DNA from 3 places in the Loktanella sp. M215 genome. Region 2 is predicted to be linked to each of the others. Evidence: riboswitches for the same ligand, from Rfam matches in the RefSeq annotation. Region 2 holds a riboswitch; each other region holds the start of a gene.
What was found. Region 2 has a riboswitch for cobalamin ahead of GLR48_RS22455 (CbtB domain-containing protein). Riboswitches for the same ligand answer to the same signal wherever they lie in the genome.

Region 1: linked by a shared signal. The riboswitch ahead of GLR48_RS07750 (TonB-dependent receptor plug domain-containing protein) and the one ahead of GLR48_RS22455 (CbtB domain-containing protein) in region 2 are both predicted to bind cobalamin.
Region 3: linked by a shared signal. The riboswitch ahead of GLR48_RS00130 (energy-coupling factor ABC transporter permease) and the one ahead of GLR48_RS22455 (CbtB domain-containing protein) in region 2 are both predicted to bind cobalamin.

What each region holds. Positions count from the first base shown of each region.
Region 1 is NZ_WMEA01000001.1:1,581,121-1,586,046, reverse strand. It holds gene GLR48_RS07760 (MFS transporter) at 1-461, opposite strand, end outside; gene GLR48_RS07755 (class I SAM-dependent methyltransferase) at 946-1,761, opposite strand; cobalamin riboswitch at 2,580-2,786, shown strand; gene GLR48_RS07750 (TonB-dependent receptor plug domain-containing protein) at 2,912-4,771, shown strand; gene GLR48_RS07745 (ABC transporter substrate-binding protein) at 4,758-4,926, shown strand, end outside.
Region 2 is NZ_WMEA01000005.1:17,750-22,675, forward strand. It holds gene GLR48_RS22435 (hypothetical protein) at 76-459, opposite strand; gene GLR48_RS22440 (sialidase family protein) at 799-2,064, opposite strand; gene GLR48_RS22445 (heavy-metal-associated domain-containing protein) at 2,152-2,349, opposite strand; gene GLR48_RS22450 (hypothetical protein) at 2,512-2,835, shown strand; cobalamin riboswitch at 2,913-3,136, shown strand; gene GLR48_RS22455 (CbtB domain-containing protein) at 3,169-3,339, shown strand; gene GLR48_RS22460 (CbtA family protein) at 3,341-3,991, shown strand; gene GLR48_RS22465 (DUF1636 family protein) at 4,004-4,360, opposite strand; gene GLR48_RS22470 (DUF6692 family protein) at 4,601-4,926, shown strand, end outside.
Region 3 is NZ_WMEA01000001.1:20,621-25,546, forward strand. It holds gene smc (chromosome segregation protein SMC) at 1-2,240, opposite strand, end outside; cobalamin riboswitch at 2,427-2,663, shown strand; gene GLR48_RS00130 (energy-coupling factor ABC transporter permease) at 2,699-3,367, shown strand; gene cobW (cobalamin biosynthesis protein CobW) at 3,446-4,513, shown strand; gene GLR48_RS00140 (GNAT family N-acetyltransferase) at 4,510-4,926, shown strand, end outside.

The DNA of each region.
Region 1 (4,926 bases), on a different contig from region 2:
AGCGTCGGGCTGATCAGGTTCTCCAGATCATAGGCCAGCCGCGACAGGGACAAGGCCCGGGTGTAGCGGTCCTCTTCCGGCAAGATGTCGGGGATCGTGGCCTGAAACGTCGGCGTGAATGCGGCCGAGGCGGATTGCAGCAGGAAGATCAGGATATAGACCTGCCAGATCTCGGTCACGAACGGCAGGCACAGCGCCACCACCGCGCGGACCAGATCAAGGCTGACCAGCATGGCGCGTCTGGGCCAGCGGTTTGCGAAGGCCCCCGCAATGGGCGCAATACCGACGTAGGCGATCATCTTGATCGTGAACACCGTGCCCAGAACGAGCGCCGCGCGGTCACCTGCCAGATCATAGGCCAGCAGCCCCAGCGCGACGGTTGCCATGCCTGTGCCCAGCAGGGCCACGATTTGTGCCACGAACAGATGTCGATAGGTGCGGTCTGCAAGGACGGAAAGCATGACGTCTGCCTCGACGGTGAGAATGGCCCGCCAGACATACGTCGCAGGCGGCTTTATCGAAAGCTGCGATTCGCTGCACGGCAGGATATTGGTCACATGGGGATGTTTGCAGAACGGCGCGACGCGACATCGGCGCTCTTGCCGCCCCTGCAAAGCGCGGCCCGCATCATGTCCGTACACCAGAACTGAAGCGCCATCGGTCCGGGGGGCCGCTACAAAAGCTGCTCTCCCTGATCGCACCTGTGATGATGTCCGGGCTGTGGGGCAGAAGCGGCGCACAGGTCAAAGCCCCGGTTTGCGATGCAGCCGAGGTCGTGGAGCTGTTTTTTCAAGGCCACCAGTCGCCTTGCACTTGAACGGCCAAGGCTCGAACTGGCGCGGCGCAGGTCATGACATCGCACTGGGGCGCGCGGGATCAATTCGCAGTTTGGCGGCAGGTCCACACGGCAAAACTCATGCGCCCGCTTTGCCAAGCCCGATGATTTCAGGCCACGGCCCGGACGACATGAACCACTGCAGGCACCCGGACATCACCCCCCTCAACCATTTCGGAAAATCCTGCGATCAGTCCGGTGCGCACCGCGTCACGATGGCTTTCATCCAGAGTTCCTGCCTCTTTGGCGATCCGCATGCGCATCGCAGCAGCGCCAATCGTCATTTGCAGAGCACCCACGTCGTCCGGACTGCCATTTGGGGTAAGGTGCAGCGCCTTGGTGTCGATGTCCACAACCCAGCCTGCGGCAGAAAGAATGCGGTTGATCTTATCTTTGTTGCCCAAGGCCATCGGTCCGGGCGCATCAGGATCAAAGGCCGGGCCAGGGCCGAAGACCTCAGCGGCAACGCGACTTGGCATGCCAAACCATGGATTGTCCTCCGGTGGCCCCCAGCAGGCAAAGGTGAGCGCCGCTCCGGGTTTGCATACGCTGCGGATATGCTCGAAGGCCGCAACTGGATCGGCAAAGAACATCACGCCAAAAAGCGATATTGCGGCATCGAAACCGCTTGAATCGAAAGGGTAATCCGCGGCATTGCCAATGCAAACTTCAACATTGGCCGGAACGCGCGACTTGGCGCGCGCTGCAAACGGCGGCGCAATTTCAATACCGGTGACATGACCTGTCGGGCCCACTGCATCGGCGGCATCAAGAAGCGAGACCCCGGCTCCGGGTCCGATATCGAGAACCGATTGACCCACGCGCAACGCGGCCTTCGCCATGAGGGCTTTGCGAACCGGGGCATGAGCGGCATCGGTCTCGGCCTCAACGCGCAACCATGGTGCCGCCATCGCGTTCCAATCCATACGCAGCCCTTTCTGATGTATCAGCGCTCTGTGCAACCTTGGCAGCCTCGACCGAAAATATCAATCATCACGCAGCAGTCGAGCCCCCTGTCAAACAACCCAATCTCTTGATTTCGACATTCTCGTGTCCAGCCGAGGAGACGACTTTCTGGCGTCCAGTTCGGTTGATTTGCAGACCAAGACACATGGGACTTTCCCTCTCCGCACGCTTGGCGCCATCTACTTCTGCTTGATAAATATCTAAATAATCAGTCACCTAGCATGAAATTCCACCTTCCCGGCCAGCGACCTCAGATCCTTAGTCGATTGGATCTCAGGGCCTCCCTAGGGCCATGAATGCCCCGGGAAGTGCACCCGTGCGGGGGTGCCCCACCGTGCACCGTCAGGCTCGCGTCTTCAGAAGCGACAGGACGTGGCTCGGCCTGGGCTGAGGGCTTTTCAGACCACCCCTGTTACCCGACCCCTCTCGTGGGACGTTCATCTCGCGAGGGCGGAGGATATCCAGGCAATAGATATGAGTATCAGAGACGACGAAAGTAGAAGAGATCAGGGTGAGCCTGATGAGTGATCATCAAGGGGACGTCCGGCCGCGCCGCATCCCTGCTGTCGTTGTCATGCCGCGCGATCGGTGGGGCACCGGTGTCATTCATGGCCCGTCCCGTACCAGCGTGTGACCGCGTTTCGTGGCTTCAGCCACGCACGCGGTGCGGGCCAGATCCCGGACCGGGCAGTCTTGCCCCAACCGACGGACCATGGTCGCCTGCGATGCCGGATGCGAAGGCGGGCAGGCCGCCCCTTTCCAAAAACAATGCCACGCGTTAGACCATGGCTACTTCGGTCCGGGCGGTCTGCCGTCCGGTGAAAAGGGAACGTGGTGCGGCCCATTGGCCTAATCCACGACTGCCCCCGCAACTGTAGGCGGAGAGCGAAGCCGGACAATGCCACTGTCACGCGCCGCGTGATGGGAAGGACCGGCCCAGCATTGACCCGCGAGTCAGGAGACCTGCCGAGGTGTTCACCCTGTCCGGGCGCGTGGGGCGTCAGGGCTGCGGAGCGTCCGCTTGTGGTGTCTTCACCGTCTGCGGGGGATACCCCCTCTCTGACATATCGAAAATGCGTCCCCACCGGGGACGACCCGAGGGATATGCCCATGCTCCGTTCCGTACTTCTGGCTTCCGTGGCCCTGACACCTTTTACATCCGCGACGGCACAGGATGCCTTTGCACTTGACGAGATCATCGTCACCGGCGGTCTGTCCCCCATCGCGGCGGGCGCGCTGGGGCGTGCCGCCAGCGTCGTGACGGCCGACGACATCGCGGCGCGGGGCATCGCCACGGTGCAGGACGCGCTGCGCGCCTTGCCCGGCGTTTCGGTCACCGGGTCCGGCCCGACCTACACGCAGGTCCGCATCCGTGGTGGCGAGGCGAGCCATACCCTGATCCTGATCGACGGGATCGCCGCGGCGGGCGGCGACGGGGAATACATCCTCAGCGGGCTGGAGACCGCGAACATCGAGAAGATCGAGGTGCTGCGCGGCCCGCAGTCGGTCTATTACGGGTCCGATGCCTCGGCCGGGGTGATCAACATCATCACCCGTAAGGGGCAGGTCGGCACCACGCTCAGCGGATCGCTGGAGGTGGGTGCGGCCAACACAGCGACCGCCTTTCTGTCACACCGGACGGACCGCGGCGGTCTGTCGCTGGCGCTGTCTCACGTGCAGGACGACGGTTTCGACCAGTCCGGCGACGGCGGAGAGCGTGACGGCATGGACCGCACCACCGCCATTCTATCCGGCGACTATCTGGCCACGGACGCGCTGAAGCTGGGGTTCACCCTGCGCCGGTCAGAGCAGGATTATGACACCGATGCGGCGGACTACACGGCCCTGGACGCCGCCGGGTCCATCGTCGACGATCCCACGCTGTTCAGTACCCGCGATGAAACCACCGGCGGGATCTTTGCGGAACTCGACACCCTCGGTCGGCGGCTGACGCACCGGCTGTCCTATGAACGCACGGACAACACGGCCGCTTACGAAAGCGGCACGCCGATCCGGACAGAGCGTGATGCGCTGAAATACCGCCTGAGCTATGGCCTCGACGGGCTTGCGGTGGCCGAGACGCGGCACCTGCTGAACGTGCTGGTAGAGCACAAGAACGACAGCAGCCGGTCGAACCCTTTGTATGCGCGCGCCGCGACATCCCTGGCGTTGGAATACCGTGGCAGTTTCGACAATGGGCTGGATGTGCAGGCCGGTGCACGCTTTGACGCCAACGATACCTTCGAGGATGCGGCGACCTGGAACGTCGGCCTGTCCTATCCCGTCGGGCAAAGCGGCGCGCGGCTGCATGCCTCTGCCGGGGTCGGTATCGTGAACCCGTCCTATTTCGAACTTTACGCCACCGACTTCGGCTATGTCGGCAACCCCGCCCTGACGCCCGAGCGGAACACCAGTTTCGACGTGGGTGTGACGCTGCCGGTGCTGGACGGGCGCGGCACGCTTGACGTGACCTATTTCAACGAAGTGCTGACCGACGAGATCACCGATGTCGCCACCGGTGCGGGCACCTTCAGCTTCGTCAACCAGTCCGGCGACAGCAACCGGCAGGGGATCGAGTTGACGGGGACCCTGCAGGCGACGGATACACTCGCGCTGCGGATGGCCTATACCTACCTTGATGCCACGAACCCGGACGGCAGCGTGGAACAGCGCCGCCCCCGCAACACGCTGACGGTGGGCGGGACGCTGGACACCTTCGGCGGGCGCGGGCTGGTGTCGGCGGATGTCAGGCACGTCTCTGGCAACTATGACGCGCAGTTCTTTGGCGCCTATGAGACGGCAAAGCTGCCGGCCTATACCACCGTCGACGTGGCCGCGCAGTATGACCTGACCGCGCGTGTCACGCTGACAGGGCGGGTCACCAACCTGTTCGACGATCCGGCCGTCGATGTCTGGGGTTACGCGACGCGCGGCCGCGCGGGTTATGTCGGCGTCAATGCGCGGTTCTAGGGCCCTTGTCCTGTGGCTGGCGGCGCTGGCCGCCGCCCCGGCCCACGCCGACGCGCCCCGGCGTGTCGTGTCGATGAACCTGTGCACGGATCAGCTTGCGATGCTTGTGGCGGGCGAGGGTCAGCTTCTGTCGGTCTCGACCCTCTCTGCCGATC
Region 2 (4,926 bases):
ATCCTGCTCTGCTGAACGCGGTCCCTCACGTTCGAGGGACCGATATCTGAAGTCAGGCCCGCCTGCGGGCCGCGATCAGAATGTCAGAGAGGGCGGACGGATAAAGCTGATGGCAGCGTGACGCGGCACCATTGCGAGATAGAACGGATCAATCGAGCTCAAACGTCCCGTCGGGCCATCGATGCGTGATGGAACGCCCAGAATCGTTGCGCATGCCTGAACGCAGCAATTGCCGTCTTCGCTACCGTGCATATCGGAGCTATGATTGGCGGGGCAGGCCGCACGGGCTTCGTGTACTTCATGCTCGGCGATCTCGTCAGATGACATCGTCGTTTCATGCTCGTGCTGCTGCTGCTGCGCCGACAACGGCCCCGCCAACGCGCCGAACGCCAGGACCGCGGCCACGGCAATCACCATGGCACAGCGCAGGAGTTTCAGAAGGGCGGCGAGAGTTGTCATGAATGCCTATTTAAATTTGGATCAGGCACCCGTCAATTGCTACTTCGGTATTTGGCGTCGCACTGCAGCATTTTGCCGATGGTGTGATGTATCGCAACACCTACGCCAGCGGGTCTCTCCGGCCAAAATCCCGCAACATTCTTTAATTGTTCACGTTTTCGTAAAGGCCGGGGAGATCGTCCGACAAGCGAACGACGCTTGCCTTGTTTGTTCAGGGCAAGATCAAACCGACTGTCGGTGTCGCAGGCCACGGCCACACGTGCGGTCGCGCCCCCTGCAGGCCGGGCATGAAAGGCCGCACGTTTCCAAAAGCGACTGCCTCAATCTCATCGGGTCAGGTCATTCAGAAAGATCGACCGTTCCGCGCGCGACATGGATGGCGGTCCCATCATCCGGGCGACCCTCTGCGTCAACTGATGGTTCGGTCCAGGCGATGTAAACGTCGTCGCCCGCCAGCGTCATGCGGGGAAAGCCCATCGCGTTTCCCGTGCGATTGACCGCGATGGCGACCGGGTCTCCGCATCCGTCCGCCGCGGTCGCCCGGCAGGTCAGGAGCACTTCTCCGGCTGCCGTCCATTCGACCCAGCTGACGAGGGCCGATCCGTCCACGAGTTGCAGCAGGTCGACCCGGCCCGCGGGTCCGCCCAGATCGATCTGTCGTGCGGGCCCAAAGCTGGCCCCCCGATCGTCCGAGAAGGCCATCTTGACCGCTGGCACGCCGCCGGCGCCGGTGAACCATACAAGGGCTGCATGATCGCCACGGGCTGCGATGGCGGGGCCGTTCACCGGGCATCCGTCGATTTCCCAGCCATCGCCGCTGACCGGCTGGGGATCTGTCCATGTCCCCTCCACGCGCCGCACCACCGAAATGTCCCTGACCTCGTCTGCGGTCCGATCACGGTAGGCCAGCAGGACGGTCCCATCATCGGTCACGACCGCACTCGTCTGACAACAGGTGCAGGTCCGGTCGTCCAGAAGCAGATCGTCCGACAGGGTTCGGTCGCCAGTGACAGTCGTCGCCCGCAGTTGCATGGCGCCGGCGTCTGCGTCATCGCTGCCGAACGTATCGCCGGTCTCGTAAGACCGTCCATCGAGCCACATCGCCAGAAGACCGTCCTTTGCATCGGGCAGCAGCGTGACGAAACCGTGTTGGCGGCTCAGGCCATCCCGGTGCGGCACGATGGGCGTGTCCCACGTTTTGCCACCGTCACCCGAGATCGCAATGTTGATGTCGTAATCATAGTACGAGTCCCCGTTCATCCGGAGCCAGCTGACGGCGATCCGGCCATCTGGCAGGCCTACGGCAGAGGAAAAGTCCGCATAGCTGATGAAGAGGTCATCACCTTCAGCGACGGTGACGGGGTCTGACCAGGTTACACCGTCGTAGATCGCGGTCTCGACCTTGGCGAAGGTGTCACCGGACACTTCGGTCCAGGACATCAGAACGCGACCGTCGGCCAGCGTCACAAGCGACGGCTCCTCGACGACGCCGGTGCTGGGCACGTCGATTTCGGCCAGCGTGGAAAAGACCTGCGCGGCACCCGAACTGCCGGTCAGGCCGAACGTAAGGCCTGCGATAAGAGAAAACAGAGAACCGCGTGTCATATCAAAAACCTTTTACACAGAAAACACGATCGCGCCGGTGCCCGGCGCAGTCGTCGAAATGAGACAGTCTTGGGCGTGACGCTTGGGTCAGACCGTTACCGCCGGATAGCCGGCGTCTTTCAGGGCTGCACGCAGCAGTGCGTCGTCGCGCCCGCTGTCGATGGCGACCGTGCGGGCCGGCATGTCAAACGACAGGGTCGCGGCGGGGTCGAGAGCCAGCACTGTTTTTTCGACGGTCGCCTTGCAGTGGCCGCAACTCATGGCAGGAATGGAATAGGTGGTCATAACAGTCTCCTATGCTGTGGTAAATATGTGGGGCCTTCCCCCGCTGGAAGGTCAAATGCAATTCTGTAGGTATGGACTGTCGACCTTCCCCCGGACTGGAAACCTTATCCCCGGACTGCAACCCTTATGTAAGGCGCTGAACCAAAGCGTGAGGTACCTTCCATGTCCGATATGTCCCCGATCACATTGTCCGTTACTGGCACGTCTTGTGCGTCCTGCTTGGGGCGGGTTCAGCGCGCTCTTGTGGCGGATCCGGGCGTCACGTTGGCGGTGCACAGCGCCACGGCGGCCGCGGTCAATCTGGCGACGGAAGCGGTGCATGTCATGTCCGTCAATCGTGCGATGATGCGCAGTATCCGCCCGATCCTGTTCTGGGCCTCTGGCTACAATGTGGCGCTGATCCCGGTGGCGGCACCCGTCATCGCCCCGCCAGCCGCACCGCAATCCCGGCCCATCCTGCAAAGCCTGGGAAAGGCGACGAGATAGCCCGGGCGAAGCGCCCTGCCCTGGCCTGTGACGGGCGCGGTGCCGCGTAACGGATATTGCATTTTCGGTTCAGGCCCGGTCTAGTGATCCTGCTTGGTGTTCCATACGCACAAAGTGCAGGAACCGAACAGGGAATCTGGTCAGGATCGATCCGGTATGGAGATCCGATGCCAGAGCCGCCCCCGCGACTGTAAGCGGTGAGCGACTGCCGAATTGTCCACTCACATCCCATGATGTGGGGAAGGCCGGCAGATCGTCACGACCCGCGAGCCAGGAGACCTGCCAGGCACAGTGCAGACCGACCGTCGGGTGTGACGGCAAGGAGAATGACCTATGACGACCCTCGTTCAATCGCAGGTGCGCGATGCAGGCGGCACACGCGCAATCATCATGGCCCTGGCGTTCGGCCTGGCTTTGATCGCGTCCGTTGGCTTTGCCTCGGCCGGTGCCATTCACGACGCTGCGCACGATGTGCGCCACGCGACCGGCTTTCCCTGCCACTGACATGTTGCGTCCCATTCTGACGACCGCGCTGCTGGCCGGCGCGGCCGCCGGTGTGGCAGCCGGCGTGCTTCACCTTGTCTTCGTTCAGGACATTCTTCTCTCGGCCGAAGTATTCGAGACTAGATCCGAACAAGCCCCCGCCGCACTTCTGACGATGCGCAATGCGCTGACGATCATGGTCATGGTTGTGCTCTACTGCGGCTATGGCGTGATCCTCGTCGCACTGATGGCGTTTCGCGGACAGGCAGGCGACCGGATCGATGCGCGGTCCGGCCTCCTGTGGGGGATCGCCGGTTTTGCCGTCGTCATGCTCGCTCCGGCGTTTTCGCTGCCTGCACAACTACCGGGGGCGACCGAGACTGAGCTTGCCATGCGTCAGATCTGGTGGGTGATATTCGTGCTGTCAGCCGCGGGGGGTGCTTGGATCCTGGCGTACGGCAAGACGCCTGGCCAATGGGCCGTTGCGGCCCTGCTGCTGGTGGCTCCTCATCTGGTCGGTCCGCGCTTGCCGGATGTCCTGACGGGCAGCGCACCAATGGAACTGGCAGCACTCTTCACCGCGCGATCACTTGGCGTCGGATTGCTGACCTGGATCGTCCTGGGAATGGTCGCGGGTGCCGTCTGGCGACGCGAACAAGCTGAACCGGCCTGAACGACCGAGCGGTTAGACTTTCTGCGCAGGCATGACGGGGATGCGGGCCCGCAGGCAGGACCGCAGTCTGCCACACGGCCGCGCGTCCTCGATCCACCCGTCCGGAGCCTCCAGATAGGTGCGGCACGTCGCGATCAGATCGTCGATATCCGTATCGAAGGACACACCCGAGAACAGGTATGTGGCGCGACCCTGACCTTGGAGTGCCACAGACGACGGGGTCTGACACGCGCCGAGGCAGGCGGCCGTCGACACGCTCACGGTGTCGTTCAAACCTGCAGCACCGATGGCCGCCATCAGCCGCAGCCTGGACACCGTTACAGATGCCGCCGGTGCGCAGGTGTTGCAGATGCAGATGTTCACCGTCACGGCATTCCCTTTTAATACTGCCCGGATGGATTGAGGATGGCCATGGCATCACCGGATTTCAGGTGCCCACGGTTCGCTGAACTCACTTTCATCCCGACCTGATGCCTTTCAGCAAAGGTGACGGTTTGCCCCGGTCCGCCTCGCATCACGGGGCGCTGTATAAAAATACTGATTTTATGGGAACATTCCAGCGCCGGAACTTGGTTGCGTCTGCAAAGCCGTACTCAAGAAGGATACCCCATGCATTATGTCCGCTTCTTCGCGATGATCGCCACCTCCACTGTGGTCATGTTCGGATTGATGTATCTGAACTCGTATTCCCTTGAGCATATTTATTTCTCGCAGACCCGCATGTGGATGGCGCTCTATATGGGTGCGATCATGGCGATTATCATGCTGGCGTTCATGCTGGGCATGTACAAGAACCGTACAGTTAATATGGCGATCTTCGGCGGGTCCGCAGTGGTGTTCGCGCTGGCGCTCTGGCTGGTGCGGTCACAAGAGACGGTCGGCGACGTCGCGTGGATGAAGGCAATGATCCCGCACCACTCCATCGCAATCCTGAC
Region 3 (4,926 bases), on a different contig from region 2:
CGGGCAGCTTCGAGGTCGGGCAGGTCCGCCTGCGCCGCCTGCGCCTGTGACAGCTGCGCGCGGGCGCTTGCGGCTTCTTCAGCGTGTCGCGCGACGGCCAGTTCCAGCGATTCGACGCGTCCGTCCGCAAGGTTGCGTTCCGCCTCGGCGCGGCTGGCGGCGCGGTGCGCCTCGGCCACGCGGGCATCGGCGTCGCGGCGGGCGTGGCGCGCGGTCTGGTCCGCCTCCGTCAGGGCCGACAGGCGGGCGGTCAGCGTCTCGTGGGCGGCGATAGCCTCTGATGCGGCGGCCTCTGCCTGTGCCAGATCGGCACGCAGATCGGCAAGGCGGTTCAACTGTTGCAGGCGCAGGGCGGCGGCAGAAGGGGCATCCTCGGCCCCCGCGCGGAACCCGTCCCAGCGCCACAGATCGCCCGCCTGCGACACAAGGCGCTGGCCCGGCAGCAGATCACCCTGCAACCGTGCACCATCGGCCGCATCCACTAGCCCGACCTGCGTGATCCGCCGCGCCAGAACGGCAGGCGCCTCGACCACGTCGGACAGGGGCTGCACCCCGGCCGGCAGGGCTTGCGGTGCGTCGTAGCCGGGCAGCGTCACCCAGCCAGAGGGATCGGCGGCGCTGACGGCAGGCGCCTTGAGGTCGTCGGCCAGAGCCGCACCCAAAGCGGCCTCATACCCCCGCGCGACACGCAGCAGATCGAGCACCTGACCGCCCTCGCCCGCGTCCCGGTCCACAAGGCGCGACAGCGCCGCGACCTCGGCCCGCAGGGCGTTCGCCTCGCCCTCGGCGGCGGATCGCAGGGCGCGGGCGTCGCTTTCGCGGCTTTGGGTCGCGGCGCGGGCGGCTTCGGTCTCCAGCAGGGTCTCTTCGGCGTTCTGGGCGGTGGCGGTGGCGATCTCTTCGGCCTCGGACGCGGCAGCAAAGGCTGCGTCGGCCGCATCACGCGCAGCCCTGGCGGTGGCCATCGCACTGCGGGCGCGGTCGGCTTCGGCCTCGGCGCGGGTGACGGTCTTGTGGCTGTCGTCCAGCAGGCGCTGCGCGGACTGGTGGCGGGCGGACAGGCGGGCCACATCCTCGGTCAGCTGGTCCAGATCCTGTTCGCGCTGCGCCAGCACCTCGGCAGCCTCAGCGCTGGCGTCCTGTGCGGCGTCAAGGGCCTCGGCATGACCGATGCTGGCCGCGGCGATCTCTTCCGCTTCAAGGGTCAGGCGGGCGATCGTTTCTTCGGCATCGGCGTTCAGGCTGGTTTCGCGGGCGATGTCGCGGGTCAGCTGTTCGATGCGCCGGGTCAGGGTGGCGATGGCGGCGGCGGCCTGCGCCTCGCGGTCGGCCAGCTGGTCGCGCTGCACCATCAGGCGCTGCACCACGGCGGCCGCAATTGCATCCTCCTCACGCAGGGGCGGCAGCGCCTCGTCAGCGGCGCCGCGCCGCGCATTGGCCTCTTGCGCCGCACGCTCGGCCTGCACGGCGGCGAGGGTGCGGGTGCGCACCTCGGCCTCTGCCAATGTCAGCGCCGCGTCGGCGTCGAACCAGCGACGATACAGCAGCAGCCCCTCCGCATGGCGCAACGCATTGCCGATCTCGCGGTAGCGGGCGGCCTGACGGGCCTGCCGGGCGAGCGTGCCCAGTTGCGCCGCGAGTTGCCCCACCACATCGTCGACGCGGGCAAGGTTCTGTTCGGCGCCGCGCAGTTTCAACTCCGCCTCGTGGCGGCGCTGGTAGAGGCCGCTGATCCCGGCGGCCTCTTCCAGAATCCGGCGGCGGTTCGTGGGTTTGGCGTTGATAAGCTCGCTGATCTGGCCTTGCCGCACCAATGCGGGCGAATGGGCCCCGGTGGAGGCATCGGCGAAGAGCATCTGCACGTCGCGCGCGCGCACGTCCTTGGTGCCGACCTTGTAGGCGCTGCCTGCGTCGCGGGTGATGCGGCGCGTGATATCGAGGCTGTCACTGTCGTTGAAGGCGGCGGGTGCCAGCCGTTCGCCATTGTCGATGATCAGCGCGACTTCGGCAAAGTTGCGGGCGGGGCGGGTCGCGGTGCCGGCGAAGATCACGTCCTCCATCCCGCCGCCGCGCATCGCGGTGGGGCGGTTTTCGCCCATGACCCAGCGCAGCGCCTCCAGCAGGTTGGACTTGCCGCAGCCGTTGGGACCCACGACGCCGGTCAGCCCGTCGGCGATCACGAGGTCCGTGGGATCGACGAAGCTTTTGAAACCATTGAGGCGCAGTCGGGTGAAACGCATGAAAGCTGAATGATCCGGTGATTCCCTTGAAGGCCAAGGATGCCGGAGGGGGCAGACCCAAGTCAACGGCGCCCTACCGCATCTGCGCCGCTTTCGGCGGTTATCCACAAGATGTTGACCCCTCTGGTGGGCCGGTCCCCAGCGGGATTTGCCGCACAGCAGGCTTGACGCGGGCTGGCCCCGGGGCGCAGAAAGGTGATGCAAGGTTCCCCACACAAGGCGCAAAGCGCCGGGGATGAAACTGGGAATGTGGAACGGGCCGATTCCGACCGGAAGGCCCCATGCCACAGCCGCCCCCGCGACTGTAAGCGGTGAGCGTGACGTCAAGAAGCCACTGGGACACCAAGTAATTGGGCAACCGGGAAGGCGACGTCGCGTGCACGAGCCGCAAGCCAGGAGACCGGCCCTGCATGATGAAACCAAGGCCCGTCGGGTGTGACGGGGTACAGGAGACTGAAATGCATATCGAACCTGGCGTCGTCACCGGCGCAAAACTGGCCCTTGGCAGCGTGACCGCTGCCGGTGCCGCCACCGTCTCGGCCAAGCTGGTCTGGGACAACCTCGTGCAGCGCGGCGCGGCCTCGCTGATCGCGCGGTCGGCCATGGCGACCGCCGCGACCTTCGTGTTCTTCGAACTGCTGCCGCATCTGGCCGTCGGCCCGTCGGAGGTTCACCTGATCCTCGGGTCCACCCTGCTGCTGATGCTGGGCACCGCGCCGGCTGCCGTGGGACTGGCGCTGGGGCTGCTGCTGCAGGGGCTGCTGATGTCGCCCTTCGATCTGCCGCAATACGGCATGAACGTGACCACGCTGCTGGTCCCGCTCCTGGCGCTGCATGGCGTGACAAAAATGGTCGTCGCCCGCGGCACGGCCTACGTCGACCTGACCTACGCGCAGGCGCTGAAACTGTCGGTGACCTATCAGGCCGGCGTCGTCGCCTGGGTCGCCTTCTGGGTGGTCTGGGGTCAGGGCGCCAGCGTCGCCACGCTGGCATCGCTGGGCACCTTCGGGGCCGCCTACATGACCGTCGTCCTGCTGGAACCGCTGGTCGATCTGGCCGTGCTGGCCGTGGCCAAGCGCCTGTCCGCCAAAGGCTCGCCCCTGCTGGACGCCCGCGTCTACGGCTGATCGCCTGACGGCATGACACAAGACGGGCCGAAGCCGAAAGGTTTCGGCCCGCATCCCTTTGACAGAACGAGTTTTCCAATGGCCGCCAAAATTCCCGCCACCGTCGTCACCGGCTTCCTCGGCGCCGGCAAGACCACCCTGATCCGCCACATGCTGCAGAATGCCAAAGGCAAGCGCATCGCGCTTATTATCAACGAATTCGGCGACCTCGGCGTCGACGGTGACATCCTGAAAGGCTGCGACAGCGACGTCTGCGCCGCTGACGACATCGTGGAACTGTCCAACGGCTGCATCTGCTGCACCGTGGCCGACGATTTCATCCCCACGATGGAGGCGCTGCTGGCCCGCACGCCGCCCCCCGACCACATCGTGATCGAGACCTCAGGCCTCGCCCTGCCGCAGCCGCTGGTGCGCGCCTTCAACTGGCCGGGTCTTGCCACCCGCGTCACCGTCGACAGCGTCGTGACCGTGGTGGACGGCGTGGCCGTGACCGAAGGGCGGTTCGCCCATGACGTCGCCGCCGTGGACGCCCAGCGCGCCGCCGACGATGGCCTCGACCACGAAACGCCCCTGTCGGAACTCTTCGAGGATCAGATCGCCTGCGCCGACATGATCGTCATCAACAAGACCGACCTGATGGACCCCAAGGCGGCCTCTGACCTGTCAGACCGCCTGAAATCAGAGGCACGCCCCGGCGTGCAGGTCGTGCGCACCGCCATGGGCGCACTGCCCGTCGACGTGCTGCTGGGGCAAGGCATCGGCGCCGAAGCCGATCTGGAGGCCCGCCACGAGGTCCATCATCACCACCATCACGACGATGAGGATGACGACCACCACGACGACGACCACCATGACCACGGCCACGACGAATTCGAATCCTTCGTCGTGCAGCGCGACGAGATCACCGATCCCGCAGCCTTTGCCACGCAACTGGCGGACGTCATCCGCACCCACGATATCCTGCGGCTGAAGGGTTTCGCCTCTGTCGCGGGCAAGCCGATGCGCCTGACGGTGCAGGCGGTCGGTCCGCGCGTCGATCACTACTTCGATCAGCCGCTGGGCCAGACCCCGCGCGGCGCGCGCCTCGTGGTGATCGGAGAAGCGGGCCTCGACCGCGCGGCCATCACGGCCGCCCTGCAGGCATGACGATCACCGTGGCACTGGCCGATCCACGGTCGGCAGAAGGTCTGGCGCTGCTGAACGCCAGCCACGCCTATCTGCTGTCGCTTTACCCGCCAGAGTTCAGCTTTGCCCTGAACCCGGACCAGCTGGCGGAACCTCACGTCCGCTTCTTCATCGCAGCGCGTGACGGTGCGGCAATGGGCTGCGCCGCCCTATCCAACAAGGGCACCTACGGCGAGGTCAAGTCGATGTTCGTCCACCCAGACGCCCGCGGCACCGGCACCGGTGCGGCCCTGATGCAGACGCTGGAGGACGAGGCCCGTGCCCAGAACCTGCCGCTGATGCGGCTGGAAACCGGCGACGACCTTTATCCCGCACACCGGCTTTACCGGCGGCACGGCTTCACGGACTGCGGCCCCTTCGGCGATTACGTCGAG